Regions from separate parts of the Polaromonas sp. P4_F9 genome, predicted to be linked through region 3. Evidence: predicted binding sites of a transcription regulator. Region 3 holds the regulator's gene; each other region holds the start of a gene.
What was found. The regulator FNR, encoded in region 3, switches genes on or off when oxygen is low (the NO sensors DNR and NnrR bind a similar motif). The targets are predictions, from matches to a motif close to TTGATNNNNATCAA.
Positions count from the first base shown of each region.

Region 1 (7,052 bases), on a different contig from region 3:
CTGGTGGTTCAGGTTGTCGGCCTTTATGTGGCTTCGGCCTTTTACATCGCCCTGTTCATGATCATCCTGGGCAAGTTTTCCCCCATCAAGAGCGTGATCACAGCGCTCATGGTGGTCGTGCTGTTTTTCTGCATGTTCGAGGTCTGGTTCAAGGTGCCCCTGTTCAAGGGCTACTTTGATCCCCTGAGCTTCCTCGGTTACTGAACCACACCCCACCCGCCTCAAGCTCACCGAATACTGAACCTTTACTGACCGGACAATGAAATGGACGAACTAAACGCGCTTTTTCACGGATTCAGCGTCATCTTGACGCCGATGAACATCGTACTGATGTTCGTCGGCATCATTCTTGGCGTACTGATCGGAGTGCTGCCCGGCCTGGGCGGCGCCAACGGCGTGGCCATCCTGCTGCCGCTGACATTTACCATGTCGCCGACCTCGGCCATCATCATGCTGTCGTGCATCTACTGGGGCGCGCTGTTCGGCGGGGCGATCACCTCGATCCTGTTCAACATACCGGGCGAGCCCTGGTCGGTAGCCACCACCTTCGACGGCTACCCCATGGCCCAGAATGGGCAGGCCGGCGCGGCACTGACAACAGCCTTCACATCGTCTTTCATCGGCGCTTTCGTGGCCGTATTGATGATCACCTTCCTGGCGCCGCTGGTCGCGAAATTCGCACTCAAGTTCGGCCCGCCCGAATTTTTTGCCGTCTACCTGCTGACCTTCTGCAGTTTCGTGGGCATGGGCAAGGGCTCCCCCTTTAAGATCCTGGCCTCCATGGCCATCGGTTTCGCACTGGCGGCCGTGGGTATGGACACGGTCACCGGCCAGCTGCGCCTGACCTTCGGTATTCCTGACCTGATGCGCGGCTTCGACTTCCTGATCGCCGTGATCGGCCTGTTCGGCATCGGCGAGATCCTGCTGTCCATGGAAGAAGGCCTGGCCTTCTCCGGCAAAAGCGCCAAGATCGATCCCAAGGTGGTGCTGGAGACGTGGAAGAAGCTGCCCAAATACTGGATGACCTCGCTGCGCAGTTCCCTGATCGGCATCTGGATGGGCATCACCCCCGGCGGCGCAACGCCTGCATCGTTCATGAGTTATGGCCTGGCCAAGAAAATGTCCAAGAACGGGGCGAAATTCGGCACCGGCGAAATCGAGGGCGTCATCGCCCCTGAAACTGCCGCACATGCTGCGGGCACGAGCGCCCTGCTGCCCATGCTGGCCCTGGGCATCCCAGGCTCGCCGACCGCTGCCGTGTTGCTGGGCGGTTTGCTGATCTGGGGCCTGCAGCCCGGACCGCTGCTGTTCGTCGAGCAAAAAGACTTTGTCTGGGGCCTGATCGCAAGCATGTACCTGGGCAACCTGGTCGGACTGATCGTCGTGCTGACCACGGTGCCGCTGTTTGCCTCCATCCTGCGCATTCCGTTTTCCATCATTGCCCCGGTGATCGTGGTGATCTGCGCCATAGGTGCCTACACGGTCCACAACGCCATGCTGGACATCTGGTTCATGATGCTGTTCGGCGTGATCGGCTACCTCTTCAAGAAGCTGGACTATCCGCTGGCACCGCTGGTCCTGGCACTGGTACTGGGCGACAAGGCCGAAGACTCCTTCCGCCAGGCCATGCTGGTTTCGCAGGGCGAGGTGTCCATCATGTGGTCCAACCCGCTGGTTGGTGGCATCAGCACGCTGGCTCTGATCCTGCTGTTCTGGCCGCTGATATCCCGCATTCTGGCCAAAATTCGCCCTCCCAAACATGCGGAGTTCGCGGCAGAACAGCCCGTTGATTAAACCCCGAGGAGAGACACAATGCCGGTAATCGCCATGACCCAGGAGATGGGTTCCCTTGCCAAGGACGTCTCCCTGCAGCTGGCCCAGACAGCCAATCTGGCCGTGATGCGCCATGAGGTACAGGAACATGTGGCCGACCGGATGCACGTGCCCGGCAGCCTGATCAGCCGGTTGCGGGAAGGCAAGGCCGGCCTGGTTGAGCGCCTGACCACGGACAAGGAACGGGTTGCCGTGTACACCGCACAGGAAGTTTTCGACCTGGCCGACAACGGCAATATCGTGCTGCGTGGCTGGGGCGCGACCTGCCTGCTGCGCCCTGTGCAGCATGTGGTGCGGGTTCGGGTAACCCGCTCGTTCAAAAACCGCGTGAAGTGGCTGATGGACCACCTGGGCACGGACGACGAGGCATTTGCCGAAGCGGAGGTACAGCGCAGCGACGGCGCCCACGCCTCACGCATGCATGAACAGTTTGGCGTGACCTGGGGTGACCCGCTGCTCTACGATCTGGTACTCAACACCGATCGCGTATCCGTGGAAAGCTGCGTGGCCCAGATCCAGCAGTTGGCCAGCCGGCCGGAATTCCAGGAAACCCCGGAGTCGAGGGCGATGCTGGCAAACCTGGCACTGAACGCGCGCGTCCGGGCGGCACTGAAAGACCATGAATCGACCCGCGATATCAACATCAGCATCGAATCGGACGCAGGCCAGGTGGTCCTCAGCGGGATCGTTCTGAACGCGCAGGAAAGCGCGGAAGCCGCCAGGGTGGCCAGTACGGTGGCCGGCACTGCGCGCGTCGACAACCAGTTGCGCCTGATGGCCACGACCCGGCGATTCACATCGGCCAAATACTAGACACTGGAAAATAGGCGCTCTGGCGCCTGCAGTCGAAGTCGCGGCCCGCCCCGCGGGGCCCTCCTGGAGGCGCTTATATCTTGCCGCGCTGCTTCAGCCGGCTAAGGGTTTCCGCCGACAGATTCAGGTAGGACGCCAGCTCCTTCTTCGGGATGCGGTCAAACAGCTCGGGATGTTTGCGCCGGAAGCGCTGGACACGCCCCGGTGCATCCAGCAGGTGCAGCGTGATGGTGTGAGCCATGATCTCGCTCATCAGGCGCATGACGTAATACTCGAAGGACTGTTTGATCTCGTGGTGGCGCTCCAGGAATGCCACCCATTCCGGCAGCGGCAGCTTGGCCACCCGCACTTTGGTCACGCAAACGGTGCTGTAAGGCGTCGGCGTACCCAGCCGCCAGGCTGCATAGCTGGTTTCCATGTCACGCTCATCGGCAAAGCGAAGAATCATCTCCTTGGCCTCCTGATTGGTCACGACCCGCTTCAGGATGCCCTCCAGGATGAAATACTGCTCCATTTCGTGCGCGCCCTGATTCAGGAGCGTCTCCCCCTTCTGGCAGTCAACAATGACCAGGTGTGATTCAAGTTCTGCGCTTTGTTCTGCGGTCATTCCCTTCAGAACGATGTTCTGCGCCAGCTGGACGCGAATGACGTTTCTCTCGGGATGGTTTTGTATGGATGACATGAATACGTTAGGGTAGGAGGGATGCAGGATTCAGTCTTTCGCCCGCTTCAAATACAGCGAAAGTTGACCGTGGTCAATGGTGAAAACTGGATCAATTCCTATGATACCTCGACGGTGTGAATGACCCGCCTGGGCAGACGAGCGAGGCGGGAAATCCACCTACGGAGGCGTTGGCTTGAGTCAACGGTTTTTTTCTGGCGCCAACCGATATTGCCAGCCGCTAGCTCAACCTTTATCGAAGTCAAACGAAGAGACATTTCATCATGACAAACGACACTCAATCACCAGAACTGACCGACGGGTTTCATCTTGTAATCGATGCCCTGAAACTCAACGGGATCGACACAATCTTCGGTCTGCCCGGTATTCCCATCACCGATCTGACGCGTATGGCGCAAGCCGAAGGCATGCGGGTCATTTCATTTCGTCACGAGCAGAACGCCGGCAATGCCGCCGCCATCGCCGGCTTTCTGACGCAGAAGCCAGGCATCTGCCTGACGGTTTCCGCCCCCGGCTTCCTGAATGGCCTGACCGCGCTGGCCAACGCGACGACGAATTGCTTCCCGATGATCCTGATCAGCGGCTCCAGCGAGCGCGAAATCGTCGACCTGCAGCAGGGCGACTATGAAGAGATGGATCAGCTGGCCATCGCCAAGCCCCTGTGCAAGGCGGCTTTCCGCGTGCTGAACGCCGAAGACATTGGCGTGGGCATCGCGCGCGCTATCCGCTCCGCCGTCTCTGGCCGGCCAGGCGGCGTCTATCTGGACCTGCCCGCCAAGCTGTTCGCGCAGACCATGGACGCGCAAGCCGGCAAGGACTCCCTGATCAAGGTCGTCGATCCGGCCCCGCGCCAGATTCCAGCGCCCGACGCCGTCCAGCGTGCGCTGGACCTGCTCAAGGGCGCCAAACGCCCTCTCATCCTGCTGGGCAAGGGCGCAGCCTATGCCCAGGCCGATGCCGAGGTCCGTGCCTTGGTCGAGAAGACTGGCATCCCCTACCTGCCGATGTCCATGGCCAAGGGCCTCCTGCCTGACACGCATGAGCAGTCCGCCGCGGCCGCGCGTTCCTATGTGCTGCCCGAAGCTGACGTGGTGCTGCTGATCGGCGCGCGCCTAAACTGGCTGCTCTCGCACGGCAAGGGCAAGACCTGGGGCGGCAAGGACCACAAGGACTGGGGCCGCCAGAAATTCATCCAGATCGATATCTCCCCCACCGAGGCCGACAGCAACGTGGCCATCGACGCCCCGCTCGTCGGCGACATCGGCTCCTGCGTCTCGGCCCTGCTGGCCGGCATTGGTTCAGGCTGGGCCAAGCCGCCGGCCGATTGGCTGGGTGCCATCGCCGAGCGCAAGAGCAAGAACATCGCCAAGATGGCCGAGACCCTGAACAAGAACCCGTCGCCAATGAATTTCCACAGCGCCCTGGCTGTGGTCCGCGACGTCTTCAAGGCCAACCCGGAGACCATCATGGTGAACGAAGGCGCCAACGCGCTGGACTTCACGCGCAGCATCGTGGACATGTACCAGCCGCGCAAGCGCCTGGACGTCGGCACCTGGGGCATCATGGGCATCGGCATGGGCTTTGCCGTGGCCGCAGCCGTGGTCACCAAAAAGCCGGTCGTCGCCATCGAGGGCGACAGCGCCTTCGGCTTCAGCGGCATGGAAGTCGAGACCATCTGCCGTTACAACCTGCCGGTGTGCGTGGTCATCATGAACAACAACGGCGTGTACCGCGGCACCGACGTCAACTCGTCCGGCACCCCCGACGTGGCACCCACCGTGTTCGTCAAGAACGCGCGCTACGACAAGCTGATGGAAGCCTTCGGTGGTGTCGGCGTGAACGCCACCACCCCGGCCGAACTGCGCCGCGCCATGGACGAAGCGATCAAGTCCGGCAGGCCAACCCTGATCAATGCCGTCATCGATGAGACCGCCGGCACCGAGAGTGGCCGCATCACCAGCCTGAACCCGCAAAGCGCTGCGAAAAAGAAGTAAATTACCCCGAGCAATTCACAAGGAGATATGGAAAATGTCAAACAAACCGCTTAACGGCATCAAGATCATCGACTTCACCCATGTGCAGGCCGGCCCGGCTTGCACGCAGATGCTGGCCTGGTTCGGCGCCGACGTCATCAAGGTCGAGCGCCCCGGTTCGGGCGACGTCACGCGCAGCCAGTTGCGCGACATCCCCGATGCCGACGCGCTGTACTTCACCATGCTCAACAGCAACAAGCGCGGTCTGACGCTGGACACCAAGAAGCCCGAAGGCAAGGAGGTGCTCGAGCGGCTGATCAAGGAATCCGACGTCATGGTCGAAAACTTTGGCCCCGGCGCGCTGGACCGCATGGGCTTCACCTGGGAGTACATCCAGAAGCTCAACCCCAAGATGATCCTGGCCTCGGTCAAGGGCTTCAGCGAAGGCCACCACTACGAAGACCTCAAGGTCTACGAGAACGTGGCCCAATGCGCCGGCGGCGCCGCCTCCACCACCGGCTGGTGGAAGGGCGAGAACTCCGAGCCCACGATTTCCGCTGCTGCCCTGGGTGACACCAACACCGGCATGCACCTGGCCATCGGCATCCTGACGGCCATCATCGGCCGCCAGCAGACCGGCAAGGGCCAGAAGGTGGCCGTGGCCATGCAGGACGCCGTGCTGAACCTGTGCCGCGTCAAGATGCGCGACCAGCAGCGCCTGGAGAAGGTGGGCTACCTCGAGGAATACCCGCAGTACCCGCACGAGATGGAAGCTTTCGCCGACAAGGTGACGCCGCGCGGCGGCAATGCCGGCGGCGGCGGCCAGCCGGGCTGGATCCTGAAGTGCAAGGGCTGGGAAACCGACCCCAACGCCTACATCTACTTCACGGTCCAGGGCCACGCCTGGGAGCCGATCTGCGACGCACTGGGCAAACCCGAGTGGAAGACCGATCCGGCCTACAACACGCCCAAGGGTCGCCAGCCGCACATCATGGACATCTTCGCCACCATCGAAGACTTCATCAAGGACAAGACCAAGTTCGAAGCGGTCGACATCTTCCGCAAGTTCGACATCCCTTGCGCCCCGGTGCTGTCCATGAAAGAACTGCTGCGCGACGAGTCGCTGCGCAAGAGCGGCTCCATCGTCGAAGTGCCGCACAAGGTGCGCGGCAGCTACTACACGATCGGCAGCCCGATCAAGTTCTCGGACCTCAAACCCGAAGTCACGGCCTCGCCCCTGTTGGGCGAGCACACCGACGAGGTGTTGGCTGAACTGGGCTACAGCAAGGACCAGATCGCAACAATGCACGCCAACAAGGCGGTCTAAAACGGGCATCTGAACAGCGACCCTTCAATGTGGAACGGCGCCCGACCCAGGCGCCGTCTTTACTTCAGAGACCTTTTTTCAGCACAAGGAGTAGGCCCATGCAATCCGGAATTGATATGAAACAACTCGTGGAGGCAATAGGCGATGCGATCGTGGCCTCCGACGCCGGTGGCACCATCGTGCTGTGGAACCCTGCCGCCGAGCGCATGTTCGGCTTCACCGAAAGCGAGGCCCTGGGCCAGTCGCTGGACCTGATCATTCCGCAGCGCCAGCAACAGCGTCACTGGGATGGCTACCACAAAACCATGGCAACGGGGCAAACCCGGTATGGCAATGACGTGCTGCGGGTACCTGCCATGCACAAGGATGGGCACGCAATCTCCATTGCGTTTACCGTTGCCCTGCTTCACTCTGCGGACGGCAA
Region 1 is NZ_JBFUJT010000023.1:57,621-64,672, forward strand. It holds gene AC1DUB_RS19335 (tripartite tricarboxylate transporter TctB family protein) at 1-204, shown strand, start outside; gene AC1DUB_RS19340 (tripartite tricarboxylate transporter permease) at 265-1,794, shown strand; gene AC1DUB_RS19345 (cytidylate kinase family protein) at 1,813-2,646, shown strand; gene AC1DUB_RS19350 (Crp/Fnr family transcriptional regulator) at 2,720-3,328, opposite strand; gene oxc (oxalyl-CoA decarboxylase) at 3,592-5,322, shown strand; gene frc (formyl-CoA transferase) at 5,357-6,628, shown strand; gene AC1DUB_RS19365 (PAS domain-containing protein) at 6,727-7,052, shown strand, end outside.
Region 1: a site for FNR is predicted at 3,392-3,405, ahead of oxc (oxalyl-CoA decarboxylase). Genes of this name have one in related genera too.

Region 2 (7,052 bases), on a different contig from region 3:
GGTGTCCTATGCCATCGTCTTCTTCGGCACCATCGGCATGCGCAAGGTTCGCCACATCTATGTGGCCAACTGGTTTTACGGCTCCTTCATCCTGGCGGTGGCCGTTCTGCACCTCGTCAACAGCGCCGCCGTGCCCGCCGGCTGGATGAAGTCCTACTCGGCCTATGCCGGTGTGCAGGACGCCATGATCCAGTGGTGGTATGGCCACAACGCGGTGGGCTTCTTCCTCACCGCCGGCTTCCTGGGCATGATGTACTACTTCATCCCCAAGCAGGCCGAGCGGCCGGTGTACAGCTACCGCCTGTCCATCGTCCACTTCTGGGCGCTGATCTTCACCTACATGTGGGCCGGCCCGCATCATCTGCACTACACGGCGTTGCCGGACTGGACACAGTCGGTCGGCATGGTGTTCTCGCTGATCCTGCTGGCGCCCAGCTGGGGCGGCATGATCAACGGCATCATGACCCTGTCCGGCGCATGGCACAAGCTGCGCGACGACCCGGTGCTGCGTTTCCTGATCGTCGCCCTGTCGTTCTATGGCATGGCCACTTTCGAGGGGCCGCTGATGTCCATCAAGACCGTCAACGCCCTGTCGCACTACACCGACTGGACGGTGGGCCATGTGCATGCCGGCGCGCTGGGCTGGGTGGGCCTGATCACGATGGGCACGCTCTACTACATGATTCCGCGCCTGTTCGGCCAGAAGAAGATGTACTCCGTCCCGGCGATCGAGGTGCATTTCTGGGTCTCCACCATCGGCATCGTGCTGTACATCGCCGCCATGTGGATCGCCGGCGTGATGCAGGGCCTGATGTGGCGCGCGCTCAATGCCGACGGCAGCCTGACCTACACCTTTGTCGAGTCGGTGAAGGCCACGTATCCCTTCTACGTCATCCGCTTCATGGGCGGACTGCTTTACCTGGGCGGCATGCTGGTGATGGCATGGAATACCTGGATGACCGTGGCGCAGGGACGACCGCACCGCACCGCCGTCCCCCTGCCTCAAGCCGCCTGATGGAGCCCACAACATGAGCGACAACCACTCTTCTTCCGCTTCCGCCTCTGCCGGCTTCTCGCACGAAAAGGTCGAGACCAACAATTTCCTGATGATCGTCCTGATCCTGCTGGTCATCGCCGTCGGCGGGCTGGTGGAGATCGTCCCGCTGTTCTTCCAGACATCCACCACCGCGCCGGTGACGGGTGTCAAACCCTACACGGCGCTGCAGCTGGCAGGGCGCGACGTCTACCTGCGCGAGGGCTGCTACAACTGCCACTCCCAGATGATCCGGCCGTTCCGCGCCGAGACCCTGCGCTATGGCCACTATTCGGTGGCCGGCGAGTTCGTCTATGACCATCCCTTCCAGTGGGGCAGCAAGCGCACCGGGCCGGACCTGCACCGCGTGGGCGGCAAGTACAGCGACGAATGGCATCGCATTCACCTGAACAACCCGCGCGACCTGGTGCCGGAGTCCAACATGCCTGCCTACCCCTGGCTGGATCGGAACCTGGTGGACGCCGCGGACATGGCGCCGCGGATGCGGGCCCTGCGCAGCGTCGGTGTTCCCTATGCCGACACGCAGATCGCCCAGGCGGCGCAGGACGTCAAGGACAAGACCGAAATGGATGCCCTGGTCGCCTATCTGCAGGTGCTGGGCCTGGCCCTGAAATAAGGAGAAATACAGATGGATGTCAACAGCCTGCGCATCGTGGCCACCCTGGCCTCGCTCGTCACCTTCCTGGGCATTGTCTGGTGGGCATATTCCCGAGGCAACCGTGCGCGTTTCGACGAAGCGGCGCGCCTGCCGTTTGAGCAAGACTGATTCCGGGAGTTTTTGATGAGTGATTTCACCGGCAATTTCTGGTCGCTGTATGTGGCCGCGCTGACCCTGCTGGGCATCGTGGCCTGCCTGGTCCTGCTGTGGGTGACCGCGCGCAAGCGGATTGTCTCCAGCGCCGACAACACCACCGGCCATGTGTGGGACGGGGACTTACGGGAAATGAACAACCCCATGCCGCGCTGGTGGATGTGGCTGTTCGTGCTGACCATTGTGTTTTCCCTGGGGTACCTGGTGGCCTATCCCGGCCTGGGCGCCTACCAGGGTCGACTCGGCTGGAGCACCCAGGCCGAGTACACGGTCGAGGTAGCGCGCGCCAACCAGGAGCTCGCGCCGCTGTATTCGCAGTTCACCGCGAAGCCCGCTGAGGAGCTGGCCGGCGACGCCAATGCCATGGCGATTGGCGAGCGCCTGTTCATGAACAACTGTGCCCAGTGCCACGGCTCCGACGCGCGTGGCAGCAAGGGCTTTCCCAACCTGACCGACGGCGACTGGCTGCATGGCGGCACGCCCGACAAAATCACGGAAACGCTGACGCGCGGCCGGCAGGGGAAGATGCCGCCGATGGCGGCGGCGGTGGGCACGCCCGACGACGTGAAGAATCTCGCCAACTATGTGTTGAGCCTGTCCGGCAGTCCACACGACTCCGTGCGCGGGGCCCTGGGCAAAAGCAAATTCGGCGCCTGCGCGGCCTGCCATGGCATGGATGGCAAGGGCAACCCGGCGCTGGGCGCGCCCAACCTCACCGATGACATCTGGCTGCACGGCTGGGGTGAGCAGGCCATCATCAACATGATCAACAGGGGCAAGACCAGCGAGATGCCGGCGCAGATCGGCAAGCTGACCGAAGCACAGCTTCATGTGCTGACGGCCTACATCTGGGGCATGTCCAACAAGCCCCTTCCGGCCAAACCCTGAGAGAACCTGAAGAGTCCCTGAAGAGCCCCTGAAGAGAAAGTTTCGCTTGCAATCTTCCACACGTCGCAAAGTGATACCCATCGTGCCGGAAGTGGCGCATGGGCTGACGGAGTCGCTGTACGAGGCGCAGAAGAAGGTCTATCCGCGCTCGGTCACAGGCTTGTTCGCGCGCTGGCGCCTGGCTTGCGTCATCCTGACCCAGCTGGTGTTCTACGGCCTGCCCTGGCTGGAGTGGGGTCAGCGGCAGGCGGTGCTGTTTGACCTGGGCGCGCGGCGCTTCTACATCTTTGGCTATGTGCTGTACCCGCAGGACTTCATTTATCTCACCGGGCTGCTGGTGGTCAGCGCGCTCACGCTGTTTCTCTTCACGGCCGTCGCCGGGCGCCTGTGGTGCGGTTTTGCCTGCCCGCAGACCGTGTACACCGAGATCTTTCTGTGGATAGAGCGCAAGGTCGAGGGCGACCGCACCCTGCGGATGCGGCTGGACGGCTCGCCCATGTCGCTGGAAAAACTGGTCAAGAAGTGGTTCAAGCACATCCTGTGGCTGGGGCTGGCGATGTGGACCGGCTTCACCTTCGTCGGGTATTTCGCGCCGATCCGCGAGCTCGGGATGCAGTTCCTGCAAACGCGCATGAGCGCCTGGGAAGTGTTCTGGGTGTGCTTCTACGGCCTGGCCACCTATGGCAATGCCGGCTTCCTGCGCGAGCAGGTGTGCAAATACATGTGCCCGTATGCGCGCTTCCAGGGGGCCATGTTTGACCGCGACACCCTGATCGTGAGCTATGACGGCAGCCGTGGTGAACCGCGCGGGGCGCGTTCGCGCACGGCCGACCCGGCCGCGCTATCGCTGGGCGCCTGCGTGGACTGCACCCTGTGCGTGCAGGTCTGCCCGACCGGCATTGACATCCGCAAGGGCCTGCAGTACGAGTGCATCGGCTGTGCCGCCTGCATCGACGCCTGCGATGGCGTGATGGACAAGATGAACTATGCGCGCGGCCTGATTCGCTTCACGACCCAGAACGCGCTGGCCCAACACTGGAGCCGGCTGCAGATATGGCGGCAGGTCCTGCGTCCGCGGGTGCTGGTCTACGGCGCCATCCTGCTGGCCTTGTGCCTGGGCCTGCTGTGGAGCCTTGTCGTCCGCATGCCGCTCAAGGTCGACGTGGTGCGCGACCGTGCCGCGCTGTCGCGCATCGTGGCCGGCGGCAAGCTGGAGAACGTTTACCGGCTGCAGATCATGAACGCCACCGAGCAGCCGCAGCACTACCGCATCGCCGCCGGCGGGCTGGATGGGCTGACTTTGGCCTCCGACGCCGAGGTGGTGGTCGGCCCGGCAGAATCCCGTTGGGTTGCCGTCAGGCTGCAGATTCCCTACGGCTCCGCCAGCCCCGGCTCGCATCCCATCCAGTTCAGCATCGGCGACATCGCGGGTGATGCCCATGTGAGCGAGAAGTCCGTGTTCCTCGTGCCCCGTTAGGAGATAGTCCATGAACGACCTGCCGCAAGCCACTCCTCCTCCTCCTTCTCCCCCCTGGTGGAAGCACGGCCATGTCTGGCTGGTGATCACCGGCCCCGTCGCGGTGGTGGTTGCCGGCCTGACCACGGTGTGGATCGCGGTGCGCAGCCCTGATCCGGTCGTGGCGGAGGACTACTACCGGCGCGGCATGGAGATCAACCAGACGCTCGCCAGGGACAAGGCCTTGATGCCCGCCCTGCAGGGCCGCAATCATGCCGCCACGCCGCCGGCCGCGGCACCGCGATAGTTCGAAACTACAAGGAGACATGCCATGTGGAGTCAGAAACTCATGCGGGTCGCCTGGCCCGCTTTCCTGTCGGCCTGCATTCTGGAACTGGTGGTATTCGCGGTGGTGGATCCGTTCGAGTTGCGGTGGGCCGGGCAGGCGCTCGGTTGGCCACGGACCGGCGTCTACACAGCGGGCTTCTTCGTCTTCTGGGCCGTCGGAACGGCGTCGTGTGCCCTGACGACACTGCTGGGCATGCCGCCTGCCGAGGTCAACTGCTGCCCGCTGGCATCCGGCGAGCGCCCGGACGGCTGCCCTCAGCAATAGCCATGCGGCAGACGCCGCCGGATTGCCCTGCGGCGGCCGAGGGCCAGCTGACACGGGCCTGGCTCAGGCCTGTGCGTGGCTGTCGCTGTCGCTGTCAGGCAGCCGGACCACCAGCACGGGGACGGGTGCCAGGCGGACAATCTGTTCAGCGCCGCTGCCCATGAGCACGCGGCCGAGACCGCGTCTGCCGTGGGTGCCTGCAACGATCAGGTCCGCGTTCCAGCGCTTCGCCGCATCGGCCACGGTTTCCGCCAGCCTCTCGCCGGATTTGTCGAACAGCATGGAGTCGGCTTCCACGCCGGCAGACTGGGCCATGGCCATGCCCTGATCCAGAATCTTTTCACCGGTCTCCCGCATGACGGTGACGAGGTCGCCGGAGTAGCCGTAGGGGTCGTAGGCCGTGAGGTAGGTCAGCTCTTCCATCACGTGGACCAGCCGCACCCGGCCGCCGAAGTCCCTGGCGAACTGCAAGGCGGTGACCAGGGCCTTGTTGGAGGTTTCGCTGCCGTCGACGGGCACGAGAATGCGTTTGTACATGGTGGGGCTCCTTTGCGGGTGATGGCCTGATGCCTGCAGTGTGGAGCGCTTGCCGTCGGGCCGGGTTGATGTCGATCAAACAGGGAAATACTTTGTTGACCGGATCGCCGCCGGGAGGCTGCGGGGGAACTGTACATGCGTTCAGCATCCACTTCTCCTCCTGACGACAGCCCGGCGGCGGGAGGCTTGGCGGACATGAGTTGTAAGATCACCGTGTGTTCAACCAAACAACGCCGGGAAAAACAAGCTCAACCAGCCGTGAGCGGGTCGGTGACGCCACCGTGTCCCCGCCGTCGGTGGCCGCCGCGCCCGAGTTGGCCCGTGCCGGCGGCGAAGCTGTCCAGCGCCCCGCAGGTGCCAGTGCAATGGACGCCACCGCTGCCCGGCTGGCGGGTCTGCTCGACTCGGCCATGGACGCCATCATCACCGTGGACGAAGAACAGCGCATCGTGCTGTACAACCGCGCGGCGGAGAAAATCTTCGGCTGGCCGAGCGCACAGGCGATGGGAGCACGCCTGGAAAAACTGATGCCGGAGCGCTTCCGCGGCAGCCATGCCGGGCATGTCCGCCAATTCAATACCACGGGCATCACCTCGAGGCGCATGGGCGACGGCACCGTGCTTTACGGGCAGCGCGCCAGCGGTGAAGAGTTTCCGATGGAAGCCTCCATCTCCCAGCTGGATACCGTGGACGGCAAGCTGTTCACCGTGATCCTGCGCGATGTCAGCGAGCGCATGCGCACCCAGGAAGAACTGAGCGCCTTCGCCGCCGCGGCCCACACCATTCGCGAAGGCGAGAAGACCCGTATCGCACGGGAACTGCATGACGAACTGGCCCAGTCGCTGACGGCCCTCAAGATGGACGCGATCTGGGTGCGCGACCAGTTGCCGGAGGGAGCGCAGGCGGCCGCCGCCAAGCTCGGCGAGATGCTGGCCATGCTCGACACCACGGTCGCAGCCACCCGCCGCATCGCCTCGGACCTGCGCCCGCTGCTGCTGGATGACCTGGGCCTGGCGCCGGCCATCGAGTGGCTGGTTCAAAATTTCAGCCAGCGCTCCGGCGTGGCCTGCACGCTCTCGGTGGATGACGAGGTGGAACTGCACGAGCCCTACGCCACCGCTGTTTTCCGTATCGTGCAGGAGTCGCTGGCCAATGTGGCCAAGCATGCGGAAGCCTCGCGCGTCGAGGTGAAAATCGAGCGGACGCCGGAGGCGGTCACCCTGCATGTTGCCGACAACGGCCGGGGCTTCTCGCCGGCCGCGCCACGCAGCCCCAATTCCCTGGGCCTCCTGGGCCTGCGCGAGCGTGCGCAGTTGCTCAAAGGGGCTGTCACCATCGATAGCCAGCCGGGGCAGGGGACCCGTATCGATGTGCGGATTCCGGTTCAGGTTCAGGAAGCGGGGGCAGCGGATTGATCAGGATCGTCATTGTGGATGACCACGCCATCGTGCGGGAAGGTCTCAAGCGCATCATTTCCTCGGCCGACGACATGGAGGTGGCCGGCGAGGCCGCCAATGGCGCCGAGGCCATGCAGCGGGTGCGTGAACTGTCGTTCGATGTACTGATGCTGGACCTGTCCATGCCGGGACGCAGCGGCATGGAGCTGATCAAGCTGGTTCGCGCCGAGAAGCCCAAGCTGCGCATCCTGGTGCTGAGCATGCACCAGGAGCTGCAGTACGCCGTGCGCGCCATC
Region 2 is NZ_JBFUJT010000017.1:5,707-12,758, forward strand. It holds gene ccoN (cytochrome-c oxidase, cbb3-type subunit I) at 1-1,015, shown strand, start outside; gene ccoO (cytochrome-c oxidase, cbb3-type subunit II) at 1,029-1,670, shown strand; gene AC1DUB_RS15785 (cbb3-type cytochrome oxidase subunit 3) at 1,683-1,820, shown strand; gene ccoP (cytochrome-c oxidase, cbb3-type subunit III) at 1,836-2,753, shown strand; gene ccoG (cytochrome c oxidase accessory protein CcoG) at 2,800-4,230, shown strand; gene AC1DUB_RS15800 (FixH family protein) at 4,241-4,516, shown strand; gene AC1DUB_RS15805 (hypothetical protein) at 4,541-4,822, shown strand; gene AC1DUB_RS15810 (universal stress protein) at 4,886-5,359, opposite strand; gene AC1DUB_RS15815 (PAS domain-containing sensor histidine kinase) at 5,575-6,774, shown strand; gene AC1DUB_RS15820 (response regulator) at 6,771-7,052, shown strand, end outside.
Region 2: a site for FNR is predicted at 5,425-5,438, ahead of AC1DUB_RS15810 (universal stress protein). Genes of this name have one in related genera too.

Region 3 (7,052 bases):
AGCAGCGTCAGCGAGATGATCACGGCAGCCGCTTCAAAATACACGGCCACGCGTCCCATGGACACAAACGAGGCCGGAAACACCTGGGGTGCAACGGTCGCCACCATGCTGTAGACGAAGGCGGAACCGGTTCCCAGACCAATCAGCGTCCACATGTTGGGGCTGCGATTCAGCACGGACTGCCAGCCACGCTGGAAGAACGGCCAGCCAGCCCACAGCACGATGGGCAGGGACAGGACCAACTCGATCCAGCTTTGCACAGCCATGTCAAACCAGTTCAGCCTGTGGCCGAACATCGCCATCACGGTGACAACCCCGGTCAGCGGCAGCGTCCACCAGAAGCGCCGCTGGAAATCGACAAGCTCCGCGTTCTCGCCCTCTTCGAGTTCGGGCAACAGGGGTTCGAGGGTCATGCCGCACTTGGGGCAGTTGCCGGGATGGTCCTGGCGTATCTCCGGGTGCATTGGGCAGGTGTAAATCGCGCCAGCGGGCGCTGGCGCCTCCTGCCCGGGAGTCAGCTCCGGGGCGACGAATCGAGCCGGGTCTGCACCGAACTTGCTCTTGCAGTGCGCGCTGCAGAAGTAATAGAGCCGTCCATCATGCTCGTGCCAATGCGCGGAACGCGCTGTGACGGGCATGCCGCACACCGGGTCGTTCAGGGACGTTGATTCAGCGGCCCCAGCGCCATGCGCATGGGGCATGGCAGGGTGCCCGCTGTCTGCCGTTTCAAGATGCATGGGCTCTGGCGAACGTAAGGATGGCGTGTGAGGATTCATGTCTATACCTGAGTCTGAAATTCATGACATTGCCTGCCAGGTATCCTGATCCAGAATCACCTTGCGTTTTTCATATTCTTCCGCGCTGATTTCGCCGCTCGCCAGGCGACGGCGCAACACCTCGTGAGGCGTCTCACGCGGAGGCTCACGGTGCACGGGAGATCCACCCCGACCCCAGAAGACCAGCGCGATCACCACGGCAATCCAGAACAACCACCACAGGGTATGCATGCCCATCATGTAACCGTAAAACATACAGAATCCTTTGACCGTTGCCTTTTACTTTTACCTTTAACGTTTGGTTGTCACAGGCTCAGCCTGCGGTTGAAGCCTGACTCCAATGAGGGAAGAACCGGGGCGTTCGCCGGGCGTAGCTCTCGTAGGCGTCGCCGAATTGCGCACGCATTTCCGCTTCTTCAGTGATCGCCAGACGCCCGTACATGGCCAGCAGCATCGGGAACATCAACAGCGTGAGCAAGGTGGGCCACTGGAACAGGAAGCCCAGCATGATCAATGCAAACGCAACATACTGCGGATGCCGGATGCGCGCGTAGGGGCCGGTGGTCGCCAGCGCGCCGCGGCGCTGGGCGTGGTACAGCACATTCCATGCGCTCGACAGCAGCCAGAAGCCGCCGCCGAGGAAGACATAGCTGGCGATGTGCAGCGGTCCGAGGTGCGGATCACCTTTGGCGCCCAGCAGCGTCGACCACAGGTGACCGGTGTCATGGGACAGGATGTCCAGACCCGGATACCGGGTCTGGAGCCAGCCCGACAACAGGTAGAGGGTCAGCGGGAATCCGTACATCTCGACAAACAGGGCCACGATGAAGGCCGAAAATGCCCCAAAGCTTCGCCAGTCACGCGTCGTGGCCGGCTTGAAGAAGCTGAAGGCAAACAGGATGAAGACGGCCGAGTTGAGGATGACCAGCAGCCACAGCCCGTAGGCCGGTTGATCGTGGCTCATGATGGTCCTCGCTGGTCCGGTTGATCCGGCTGGTTTGGTCTTTGTGGCCCGGCTCTGGGCCGGTGATGGCCATGGTGATGACCATGCCCATGGTGCATGAAGAGGTGCATCAGGGGACAGGCCAGCAACAGCAAATACGGCAGCGCGCCGAACACATGGGCACGGTGTTCTCTCAGCAGGAAATACGCGGCGATGGCACCCAGCACGAACAGGCCGAGGGCGTAGCGCGAACGCCAGAAGCCCCTGGGTTCAGCGTCATGCTGGTCGTGGCCCGGGTCGTGGCCAATTTCGTGGTTCATTTCGTGGTTCATTTGCTTCTCCGGAAATGCAAGGCGATCAACGCGTCAGGCGGTTGAGCACCCAGGCGAAGAATGCCCCGGCAAGCAGGGCCACGCGCTGAGCACGAAAAGCACCGCCAGGAACCCGGCCCAGGCGAAGGGCCGCTGTTGCACCAGCGGGCTGAAGTCCATGCCGTGGAACAGGTTGTTCATGAGCCCCAGGAACGGGCCGGGTGCCAGCGCCCAGACCAGTGCGCACAGGGCATAGAACACCCCGACGGTGATGGCCAGCGCAATGCCTGTGCGAAGGGGCGGCAGGGTTGTCGGGTTCATGATGAGGGCGCCTTCATTTGGTAGCCGGTGGGGGCAGTCGATCCATCATCATCTGCATCATGGACTGCATCATGTCCATGCGCTTTTCCATCATCTGCTGGCGCTCGTTCATGGTTCCCGCCATGGGTTTGCCGCCCTGCATGCCGCCCATGGGGCCCATGCCCGGGCCGCCCATCATGTTCATCGTCGCCATGCCCTCCTGCATGGTCTTCATGTGCTCGGCCATCAGCGCGTTGCGCTCTTCCGGCGTCTTGGCGTTGGCCATCTTTTCGCGCATCTCGCGCATGGCTTTCATCTGGCGGTCCATGGCGGCCATGCGATCGGCACTGGCCGGCCCGGGGGCAGGACCTGCCTGCCCGGCCGGAGGCTGGCCGGCCGCGGCAACGTTCGGGTGATGCTGCGCATGTTCTGCAGCGGTCTGCGCCCAAACGCCGACGCCTGCTGAAGCCAGGGTGATACCCAGTACGGTTTGATGAAGGTGTGACATGGTTAACTCCAATCGTGAAAGTCAAGGTGAACAGGCAACCGCCCCGGGGTAGCGACAGGCCGGCAAGCCAGCCCGGCGCCAATTTCATGTGTCTACGCCCTCGCCGGCGTACCGTTCGTGCCCGGGCAACTGGGCCTGCAGCGACCGCACCTGGCGCTCCAGTGCCTCGATGCGATTGAGGTAACCGAAGAGCAGCGCCACGGTGAACAGGTCCAGGTCGAAGTCCATACGCAGCCTGCCGACGCTACGCAGCGGCATGACGTATTCGGCGCTGAAGAGACGCTCCACCCGGTGCTGCTCCAGCGGCCGCAGTGCGCCGTACTCCACCAATTCGTCCAGTTCGGCCGCACTCAGACCGCAGGCCCGGGACAAGTCGGAGATCGTCACGGTTTCGCGGGCGTCCAGCCAGGTGTATTCAAGCGACTGTGTTTTCATGTTGCTTCTCCTTGTCCACGACGTCGTGGGTTGAAGTGCGAGCTACGGGCCAACTCCTGGAACAACTCACGCTCCCGCGCGGTCAGGGTGGCGGGTACGTCAACATGGATGACGGCATACAGGTGGCCGCGCCCGCTGCGGCCGTTGGCCAGGCCCCGCCCGCGCAGGCGCAGCTTGCGCCCCGAGCGCGTGCCCGGAGGCACCGTGAGCATCACCGGCTCGTCCAGCGTGGGCACTTCCACATCGGCGCCCAGCGCCGCCTCCCACGGCGCAAGCGCCAGGTCGAAGTACAAGTCGTGGTGGTCGGCGCGGAACACCGGATGCGGTGCCAGCGTGATGTGCAAATAGATATCGCCGTCGGCGCCACCATGGCTGCCCTTGCCACCCTTGCCGCGCAAGCGCAGCTTCTGGCCTTCACTCACGCCCGGCGGAATGGTGACCTCCAGGGTACGCGAGCCGCCCGCCTCGTGCGCCAGATCCAGGTTGAGCCGGGTGCCCCGGTGCGCCTCTTCCAGGCCAATGCGCACAACCGTCTCGTAGTCGCGCCCATGCAGGGGCACCGGCCCGCGCCGCGAGCCACGGTGCCCGCGGCCCAGCGCAGCCAGCAGGTCGGCCAGGTCGATGTCCTCGAACGACTGTCCGTCCGAGGCGTATTCATGGCTCCATTGCGGCGGCGGCGCGAACTCTTCACCGGCCGGGCGGCGACCGAGCTCGTCGTACGCAGCGCGCTTCTCGGGGTCCTTCAGCGTCGCGTACGCCTCTGCCACCTCCTTGAACCGGGCTTCGGTGCCGGGCGCCTTGGAGACATCCGGGTGGTGCTGGCGCGCCAATTTACGGTAGGCCTTCTTGATCTGTTCGGCATCGGCGTCCCGCGGCACATCCAACGCGGCGTAATAGTCCTTGTATTTCATACCGGTGCCGCCTTCAGTGCACGTGCATCTCGAAGACCCGCGTCAGGCCGACCAGGTTGACGATGCGGATGTGGCGCTTGTCGACTTCAAGCAAACCCTGCTGCTGGAAGGCCGAGAAAGTGCGGCTGACGGTTTCCAGCTTCATGCCCAGGTAGCTGCCGATTTCGGCGCGCGTCATCCGCAGGTGAAATTCGCTGGCCGAGTAGCCGCGGGCCTTCAGGCGCTGCGACAGGTTCAGCAGAAACGCCGCCAGCCGTTCCTCGGCGTTCATGCTGCCCAGCAGCAGCATCAGGCTGTGCTCCCGGATGATCTCGCGGCTCATCAGCCGGCTGACCATGTTCTGCATGCTGGCGTTACCGCTTGCCAGCCGGGTCAGTTGTGCATAGGGAATGACGCAGACCTCGGTATCCTCCAGGGCGACAGCGCTGCTGGCGTGCTTGCCGTAGGCCACGCCGTCCAGGCCAATCAGCTCTCCGGCCATGTGAAAGCCACTGATCTGCTCGCGGCCATCGGCCAGCATCAGGCTGGACTTGAAGGTGCCGCTGCGCACGGCATAAATGAACTGAAAGTGGTCGCCCTCGTCAAAGAGCGTCTGGCCAGCCTTGACCTTGCGACGCCCGAACGTCAGGCTGTCCAGGCACTCCACGCCGCCGTCTGTCATGCCGCAGGGCAGGCACAGATCGCACAGGTGGCAGCTGGAGCAGGGTATCCCCAAAGGCGCGACCTGCGCGTCCCCCATGGCCTGTCGAATCGGAATGACCCGCAGGTCGCTGGCGGGTGCTTCCTGCGTACGCTCCTGTGTGCGCTCCTGGGTGCGTGTGAGTGTGGCGGTTGACATGATTTTCCCCTTGGTGAGACGGTCGTCAATGCGCAGGGTGCTGCGATGCTCCCGCAACAGCCTGGGCAAGTTGATCGGATTCGGTGCTTTTGTCGAGGAAGCGGACAGCACCCTCGCGCAGGTAGCGCTTGCGGTAGGCAGGGCCCGCGTTGTTGCTGAAGACGACGAAAGCGATTTGGGGTGCGGCCTGACGCACGGCGCGCAATACCTGCAGGCCCGAACCACCGTCCAGCTGGGCGTCCAGCACCACCACATCGGGCGCCGTGGCCAGAATGCCGTCGATCGACGCCTGCGGCGTCTCGGCCTCACCAACAATGGTCATGTCGCTGACGCCGAGCATCGTAGCGACACGACCGCGGATCAGGGCCGAATCGTCGGCCAGGAAAACCTTGACGGAGGAGGGGACATCAGCCATTGAGTCAGTGTGCTCGTGCCTGGGCCGATGCACCATCGGTGGTGGCTGAATTCCCCCGTCGGAAAAATCCGGAACGGCGATGTCCACTGCACCGAGGCCGCCTAGGAATTGTCCGAGCGGCAAGCAGGCTTGCCCGGGTCTGGGGGCTGGCAGAGGGTCGGCCCCGGCGCCCTGTGACCCGACGGCGGACCGGGCCGGCGGTCAGTGCGCCATCAGCACCGGCAGGGTCATGGACTGCAAAACTGCCCGCGAGGTGCCTCCCACCAGCCACTCGCGCGCGCGGCTATGGCCGTAGCAGCCCATCACCAGCAGGTCGGCTGTGAGGTCGAAGGCGCATGACAGCAGCAGCTCGCCCAGCCCGTCGGGTTCGTCGCCCTGGCGATGCCAGGTCGCCTCAACGCCATGGCGCTTCAGATAGCCAGCCAGGTCCAGCGCAACGCCACCGACGACGGGCTCGTCAGCCGACCAGCTGACCACATGAACACGCTGCGCACTCTGCAGCAGGGGCATGGCCGCGGTGACAGCATGCGCCGCCTCCCGCGTCGGCTTCCAGGCGATCACCACCGCCTCGCCGACGGTCGGCGGCACCACGGCGTAGGGCAGGATCAGGGCCGGCCTGCCACTGATCGCCATCACGGTTTCCGCGAAATCGGATGGCACGTCCGAGGACTCGATATCCGAAGGGTCGTGCTGGCCCAGTACCAGCAGGTCGGCATAAAACGCCTGCTGCGCGAAGGCACCGGCCACGGGATAGTCGGTCAGCTCGCCCCAAGAGACCGGTACGCCGGTCGAGGCCAGCGCGCGATCGAAGGTGGTGCGCGCCCTGGCCAGCCGCTCGTCGTCAACCTCGCGCAAGCTGACGGCGGTACCGGGGCCGAGCGTGGGCGCAAACGGCGGCATCGCGAAACTCGGTGTGACCGCATAGAGCGCGGCCACCGCGGCACCGTGCCGCCGCGCGAGCTGGCGTGCGAACTCCAGGCGCGGCGCCGCGCGCCGCGAGGCGTCAAAGTGAACCAGCAATTGCATCAGGGAGGATTTCATGGAAGCACTCCATCGAGAAGTTGCGGTCCCCCCACGGTAACGCGCCCCGCACCGGCGCCTGTTAACAATCGTCAATCCCCTTCCCGAAAGTGGGGGCAGCACCCCACAAGGATGAGGGCGCAGCGCCGCAGACCGCCGCGCCCCGGCGTCACGGTATCAGCCCGGTTGCTCCGGGCCGGGCCTGCTTACCTCCCTGCCTGCCGACCTGTAACCAGGCTCACGCCGGCAAAATCCGCTTCACTTTTCATGGCAGCTTCGGCAGGCAGAAAGCGCGCTGGAGAGCATATTTTTCAACAGAGGCTGGATGCGGGAAGCCAGCGCCTCGTCGTAGGCGAAGGGCGGCACTTCTTGCATGTACAGGCTCTGGCACATCTCCAGCTGCACAGCGTGCACATTGCTGGACGGCTGGCCATAGTGGCGCGTGATGTAGCCGCCCTTGAAGCGGCCGTTGACGGCTGTCGTGATGCCGGAAAGCGCAGCGCAGGCCTGCGCGACCGATGCGGTGATGGCTTCATGGGCGCTGGCGCCGTCGGCCGTCCCGATGTTGAGGTCGGGCAACGTGCCATCAAACAGC
Region 3 is NZ_JBFUJT010000002.1:286,627-293,678, forward strand. It holds gene AC1DUB_RS03430 (heavy metal translocating P-type ATPase) at 1-701, opposite strand, end outside; gene AC1DUB_RS03435 (SHOCT domain-containing protein) at 798-1,031, opposite strand; gene AC1DUB_RS03440 (methyltransferase family protein) at 1,090-1,740, opposite strand; gene AC1DUB_RS03445 (DUF2933 domain-containing protein) at 1,737-2,039, opposite strand; gene AC1DUB_RS03450 (DUF5676 family membrane protein) at 2,085-2,351, opposite strand; gene AC1DUB_RS03455 (hypothetical protein) at 2,365-2,838, opposite strand; gene AC1DUB_RS03460 (chaperone modulator CbpM) at 2,923-3,273, opposite strand; gene AC1DUB_RS03465 (DnaJ C-terminal domain-containing protein) at 3,270-4,184, opposite strand; gene fnr (fumarate/nitrate reduction transcriptional regulator Fnr) at 4,198-5,022, opposite strand; gene AC1DUB_RS03475 (response regulator) at 5,048-5,437, opposite strand; gene AC1DUB_RS03480 (universal stress protein) at 5,639-6,478, opposite strand; gene hutG (N-formylglutamate deformylase) at 6,716-7,052, opposite strand, start outside.

Region 4 (7,052 bases), on a different contig from region 3:
GCCAAGGGCATGAAGGTCAATGAACTGTCTGACGGCGAAGCTTCGCGCATGCGCAACAAGCTGACCAAGGTCTATGCCCTGATCGGTGCGGATGTCGGCATGGAGACCTGGATCGAAACGCAGAACGAACTGCTGAAAATCCGCAGCAAGAAGTAAGCGCCTGCAACCAGGGTTGCGCCGAAGCAGGGGTGGGAGGCGGAAAGCCGGAAGGCCGGAAACTCCCCCACCCTTCTCTTTCCGCACTTCCCGGGCTGTAGCGCCAGGTGGCCCGTAATGGCCCGCAATGATTATTTCGGCAAGAACAGCAGCCAGTAAATCAGCAGCAGGTTCACCACCACACTGATCACCAGGCCGACCTTCAGCAGCGCAGCGGGATCCCGCTGGATCAGGCGGGATGCGGGCGGCGCCGTCAATGGCCGCGAGGCGCCCCGTTCCAGCGCCAGCAGCAGCTCCTCGGCCGTCTCGAAGCGTTGGCGCTTGTCGCGCGCCACGGCCTTCAACACCACATGGTCCAGCCAGATCGGTACCTCGGGGTTGTGGCGGCTTGGCGGAATCGGGTCGTGGTAGTAGCGCCCCGCCTGATAGGGCAGCACCTCGCCATACGGGAGCTTGCCGGTCAGCAGCTGGTACAGCGTCACGCCGAGCGCGAACAGGTCGCTTTGCGCATCAGGCAACTCTGCGGCCAGGTCGCTGCTGGCCCCGCCGGTCTTGACACCAAAACCCCACTGCTCGGGATTGATGTAGCTGGGCGTTCCGGCATGCAGCTGGCGCATGGCCTCGGGCTCGCGGCCCGTCAGGGCAACCCCCAGATCGAGCACGCGAAGCATGCCGTCCTCACCCTGGTGCAGGTTGGCGGGCTTGATGTCGCGGTGGATCACACTCTGGCGGTGCAGGCGACCGAGGGCTTTCGCAGCCTGGGTGGCCACCGTCAGGACCTGCGGCAGGCTGAAGGCATGCTTGCGGTCGAGTTGCTGCTGAAGCGTTTCACCGGCATGCCAGTCGTAGAGCAGATAAAAGGCACTGGCTGCCTCGACGCCCGGCGGATGGTCATGCAGATTGACAAGATGGTCGGCCGCGCGGGACGACTGCATGCGCTTGGCCAACCAGGCTTCGTGGGCCAGCATGGCGCGCTCCTCGGGATCCTGCGCACGTGCAGGGTGCAGCGTCTTGATGGCATAGAGTTTCTGGCTCGCGACATCCCGTACCTGGTAGAGCAGGTTGACGCCATTGTCTGCAACGAGGGCCGTCACGGACAGGCCATCCAGCACACTGCCTACCTTGAGCCGCCGCGGCACCGGCAAGGCCAGCGCCTGGCGGTTTTCATCCTGCAGATTCGCATCGAGCAAGCCCAGCACGCGCACCACCAGGGCAGTGACGTTATCCGTCGTGCCTGCGGCCATCGCGGCATCAACCAGCTGCTGGCTGAGGGTTTTCGCATCAACCCCGGTGTCTCCGGCACGCCCGGGAATGCTGGCGGGCAGAACCAGGGCATCGAGCCGCTTGCCCGACAGTACGTTGTGCACCCCATCAGACAGCAGCACGAAAATATCGCCCACCTGCAGGTCACCCTGGGAGTAGTCCACCACCAGGCGGTCTTCCGCGCCCACGCAGCGCAGCAGCTGATGCCGGAAATCCGGGTGGTCGACCACGTGGTCGCTGGTGAGCTGCACCAGGTGGCCGGCACGCAGCAGGTAAGCGCGGGTGTCGCCGACATGGGCCAGCGAATACGACTGACCCCGCAACACCACGGCCGTCAGGGTGGTCAGGCCGATCGCCGGATGCCTGCGCCGGTTCAGGCCCGCCAGCCAGGCGTTTTGCGCGCCAATGATCCGGTCCAGCGCCACCGTGGTGTCCCAGGTTTCGGGGGTGCCGTAGTAATCGCGTACCAGGCTGGTGACGGTGGTTTGTGCCGCCTCTTTGCCCATGCCGCCGGTGCTCACGCCGTCGGCAATCGCCACAATGGAACCCATTCCCTCCCGGCCGGGCTCCGGCAGCATGGCTGCGCAGAAATCCTCGTTGCTGTCTTTGCGGCCCGCAAGCGTTGCGAAGCCAATGTCCAGGTCAAATGCCATGCACCAACATAAGCAAGTCCCATGCCCGAATTTGGTGCACTGCAATATAAAACATGCCCGTTACCCCACCAGCATCTGCATGCTGCGCTCGTAATGCACCGACAGTCTCTCGAAGACATCCAGCAATTCCTCGCTGGCCACCGCCAGGCGCTCCAGGCGCGCCAGCAGTTCCGGGGCACCCTGCCCGACGGGTGCGGCGCCGGCCAGCATGTGCTCCCAGCACGCGGCGGCAGCGTCCAGCGAGGTGCGAATGTCCCCGCTGGTGAGGGGGATTTCATTCAGGTATTTCAGCGCCTGCTCGAAGGCCGCCCGGGACTCGGCCATGCCCTCGATGTAGCGCGACGTGGCGGCCCTGCCCCCCATCGCCTCGAGCAAGGCATATTTTGCGAAACGCTGGCTTAGCATGCGCTGGCGGCCTGCCAGGTTGAGGACCTGCAGCGGGGGCATGGCACCCGCATTTTCCAGGCTGCTGGTCAGCCGCTCGGCTTCCTGTAGCAGCTGCTCGGCGAGTTCGTCGAGCGGGCCCATATGGCGAGCCTGCGGTTCGTCCTGCAATGCCTGCTTGAGCTGGCCCCACGTCTGCACGACCTGCCCCAACAAGTCCCCGAAGGTGGGCTGGGACAGACTTTTGCCGAGGGCCGCAATGTTCGCGTCAATGCGCAGGACGGACTCCTTCAGGTGCTCTTTGGCCTGCGCGACCTGCACCCCCGCCAATTGCTGCAGGGCCAGCTTCACCAGCCGCTGCGACAGCATGCGCAACTGTCCGGAACGGTTGACATCTTCCGCGAAACGCGCCGAATGGATGATCTGCTGCGACACCTGGCCCAGGCGCTGGTTGGTGTGCATGGAGGCGGTGCGCAGCATCTGGAACGCGTCGTCGTCCGACACCTGGCGCGCGCGCATCAGGATGCCCTTGGCACGGTCCACCATCTTGCGCTCTTCTAGGCGGCGTGACACCTCAAACATCTCCGCCCGCAAGGCCTGCTCGCGGCTGAAGCGGGCCTGCGCCAGATGAATGAGCGAGCGCAGGCGCTGCTGGCCATAGCCATTGATGACATAGGCATGAACGCCCGCGGCCAGGGCCCGCGTGATCTTTTCGGCGTCGCCATCGCTGGTGAACACGATGACGGTACGCGGCGAGGTCTCCGAAATGACCTGCAGGGCCCTGAACAGCGCCTCATCCGGCATCGAGTCATGGCAAATCACCAGGTCTGGTGCGTGCCGCAGCACCTCCTGCACCAGTTTGCTGCGCTCCTCGATGCAGCCGAGAACCTGGATTCCGGTCGCCTCGAGGTCGGACGCCAGCGGATGCGCGCCCGGCGGGCCGTTCAGATGTACCAGTGCGGAAGTCATAAAAATCAATGGGTTAAGAGGGAGTATGAGAGAAAACCGGCCTGTGCGACACCCCGCCGCGCGCCCTGAAACCGCCCCCGCCGATGCCATGCAGCTTTCGGGCCGGGAATCTGGCACAGATTTTGCACTAACAATCGCGGGCGTAACGGAGCGCCCAACCTTAGCGAAAGCACTGCGGGTTCTGCGCATAACGACGTGCGTATTGATGTGCCTCATACCGGTTTTACCGCCGGTTCCCTGTTTTGACAGGAGAGAGCATCATGGTTCCTACCTCATTTTTCCATAGTCCACCGGGCTGCAAGGCCATAGGCTCGGCTGCCTGGCTGACGGCCGGAACGCCTGCCCGCGTGGGCAGCTGCGAGACCGCGGCCTTGCGACTGGTCGGCCCTGCGTTGCCGGCGCTCAGTCGCGGCAGGTTTGGCATGACGCTTGCACTTACAACATTGAATCCACTGGAGTGACCCCATGAAAAAATCGAAACTGGTAATGGTCGGCAACGGCATGGCGGGGGTTCGCACCATCGAGGAATTGCTCAAGGTCGCACCCGAGCTGTACGACATCACCGTCTTCGGTGCCGAGCCGCACCCCAACTACAACCGCATCCTGCTCAGCCCGGTGCTGGCCGGCGAGCAGACGCTCGACGAGATCGTGCTGAACAGCTGGGACTGGTACAAGGACAACCACATCACGCTGCACGCCGGCAAGAAGGTTGTTGAAGTCGACCGCGTCCGCCGTGTCGTGCGCGCCGACGACGGCACCGAAGAGAAATACGACCGGCTGCTGATGTGCACCGGCTCCAACCCCTTCATCCTGCCGGTGCCCGGCAAAGACCTCCAGGGCGTGATCGCCTACCGCGACATCGCCGACACCAACGCGATGATCGAGGCCTCCGAGAAATACAAGAAAGCCGTAGTGATTGGCGGCGGCCTGCTGGGCCTGGAAGCGGCCAATGGCCTCATGCTGCGCGGCATGGAGGTCACCGTGGTTCACGTCATGCCCTGGCTCATGGAGCGCCAGCTCGACGATGTGGCGGGCAAGCTGCTGCAAAAGTCGCTGGAAGACCGCGGCCTCAAATTCATGATTGGCGCGCAAACCCAGGAACTGACCGGCGGTGCCGATGGCCGTGTCAAGTCCATCAAGTTCAAGGACGGCACCGAGCTCGACACCGACCTCGTGGTGATGGCCGTGGGCATCCGCCCCAACACCGAACTGGCCGAAAAGATGCGCCTGCACTGCAATCGCGGCATCGTCGTCAATGACACCATGCAGACCGTGACCGATGCCCGCATTTACTCGGTGGGCGAGTGCGCTGCGCACCGCGGCATCGCCTACGGCCTGGTGGCGCCGCTGTTCGAGCAGGCCAAGGTGGCCGCCAATCACCTGGCGCAGTTCGGCATTGGCCGTTACACGGGCTCGCTTACCTCCACCAAGCTCAAGGTCACAGGCATCGACCTGTTCTCGGCCGGCGAGTTCATGGGCGGCGAAGGCACCGAGGAGATCGTGATGAGCGACCCCTTCGGCGGCGTCTACAAAAAACTCGTGATCAAGAACGACAAGCTGATTGGCGCCTGCCTCTACGGCGACACCGTCGACGGCAGCTACTACTTCAAGCTGTTGCGCGACGGGCGCAGTATTGGCGACATTCGGGACAAGCTGGTATTTGGCGAATCCAACATAGGCGACGCCGGCCACGAAGGCCACAACAAGGCCGCCGCCATGCCCGACGAGGCGGAGGTCTGCGGCTGCAATGGCGTGAACAAGGGCACGATCTGCAAGGCGATCAAGGAAAAAGGCCTGTTCACGCTGGATGAAGTGCGCAAGCACACCAAGGCCAGCGCCTCCTGCGGCTCCTGCACCGGTTTGGTCGAACAGATCCTGATGTTCACCGCCGGCGGCGACTATTCAGCCACGCCCAAGCTCAAGGCCATGTGCGCCTGTACCGACCATGGCCACCAGGCCGTGCGCGACGCCATCCGCGCCAACAAGCTGCTCACCATTGCCAGCGTGCACAAGTTCCTGGAATGGAAGACGCCCAACGGCTGCGCAAGCTGCCGCCCGGCCGTCAACTACTACCTCATCAGCACGTGGCCCAAGGAAGCCAAGGACGACCCGCAAAGCCGCTACATCAACGAGCGCAGCCATGCCAACATCCAGAAAGACGGCACGTATTCCGTCATTCCGCGCATGTGGGGCGGCGAAACAACCGCCGACGAATTGCGCCGCATCGCCGACGCGGTGGACAAGTACAAGATCCCGACGGTCAAGGTCACGGGCGGCCAGCGTATCGACCTGCTCGGCGTGAAGAAGGAAGACCTGCAGAACGTCTGGAAAGACATCGGCATGCCTTCCGGCCACGCCTACGCCAAGGCGCTGCGCACGGTGAAGACCTGCGTGGGCAGCGAATGGTGCCGCATGGGTACGCAGGACAGCACGCAAATGGGCAAGGACCTGGAGCGCGCGATGTGGCGCATGTACGCGCCGCACAAGGTCAAGTTCGCGGTGAGCGGCTGCCCGCGCAATTGCGCCGAATCCGGCATCAAGGACGTGGGCATCATCGGCGTGGATTCGGGCTGGGAGATGTACATTGCCGGCAACGGCGGCATCAAGACCGAGGTCGCCCACTTCTTCACCAAGCTCAAGACCGCAGCGGAAGTGCTGGAATACACCGGCGCCTTCTGCGAGTTGTACCGCCAGGAGGGCTGGTACCTCGAGCGCACCGTGCATTATGTCAACCGCGTCGGCCTCGACTACGTCAAGAAACGCATTCTGGAGGACCACGCCGGCCGCAAGGCGCTGTGGGAGCAGCTGCAGTTTGCACTGGACGGCGAGCCCGATCCGTGGTTCGAAGCCGACAAGGCATCGGTGGACACCCGCCAGTTCGAGAAGCTGCCGGCCTGAGCGCGCAGACATAACAACAAGGAATACTGATGATCAAGCGAAGAATTTTCATTGCGTCTGCGGCCCTGGTCGGCGTGACAGTTCACTCGCAGGTGGCCGATATGCACGATGCGATCAACAAGGCGGGGCGCCAGCGCATGCTGTCGCAGCGCATGAGCAAGGCTTACCTGGCCCTCATCCAGAAAGTGGAAACCGGCAGTGCCCAGCAGGTACTGGACCGCTCGATGGCCACGTTCGACCGCCAGCTGGTCGAGCTGAAGGCCTATGCGCCCAGCCCGGACATTCGCAACACCTACGCCAAGCTCGAAGGCGCCTGGAGCGAATTCAAGTCCGTGCTGGTCGGCACCGTGCCCGGCAAGGAACACGTGCCCCATCTGATCCAGCTGGATACGAATATCCTGGCGCTGGCCCACCAGGGCACGATGCAGTACGAGCAGGCGGCTGGCAAGGCCACGCTGGGCAAGCTCGTCAACATCGCGGGCCGCCAGCGCATGCTGTCGCAGCGCATGGCCAAGTTCTACCTGGTCAATTCGCTGCATGTGGACCCGCAGGGCAGCATTGCTGAAATCGGAAAGTCGCGCGCTGAATTCCTGGCCGCGCTGGAAGTGCTGCGCAAAGCGCCCGAGGCGACCTCGAAGATCAAGGAAGAGCTGGCCCTCGCCGATGCGCAGTGGATCTTCTTCGACCAGGGCCTGCAGCGGCTGGACGGCGTGCGATCCACGCCAAAAA
Region 4 is NZ_JBFUJT010000019.1:48,816-55,867, forward strand. It holds gene AC1DUB_RS17390 (TRAP transporter substrate-binding protein) at 1-156, shown strand, start outside; gene AC1DUB_RS17395 (bifunctional protein-serine/threonine kinase/phosphatase) at 288-2,072, opposite strand; gene AC1DUB_RS17400 (type IV pili methyl-accepting chemotaxis transducer N-terminal domain-containing protein) at 2,133-3,425, opposite strand; gene AC1DUB_RS17405 (hypothetical protein) at 3,686-3,886, shown strand; gene nirB (nitrite reductase large subunit NirB) at 3,891-6,323, shown strand; gene AC1DUB_RS17415 (type IV pili methyl-accepting chemotaxis transducer N-terminal domain-containing protein) at 6,353-7,052, shown strand, end outside.
Region 4: a site for FNR is predicted at 3,628-3,641, ahead of AC1DUB_RS17400 (type IV pili methyl-accepting chemotaxis transducer N-terminal domain-containing protein). Genes of this name have one in related genera too.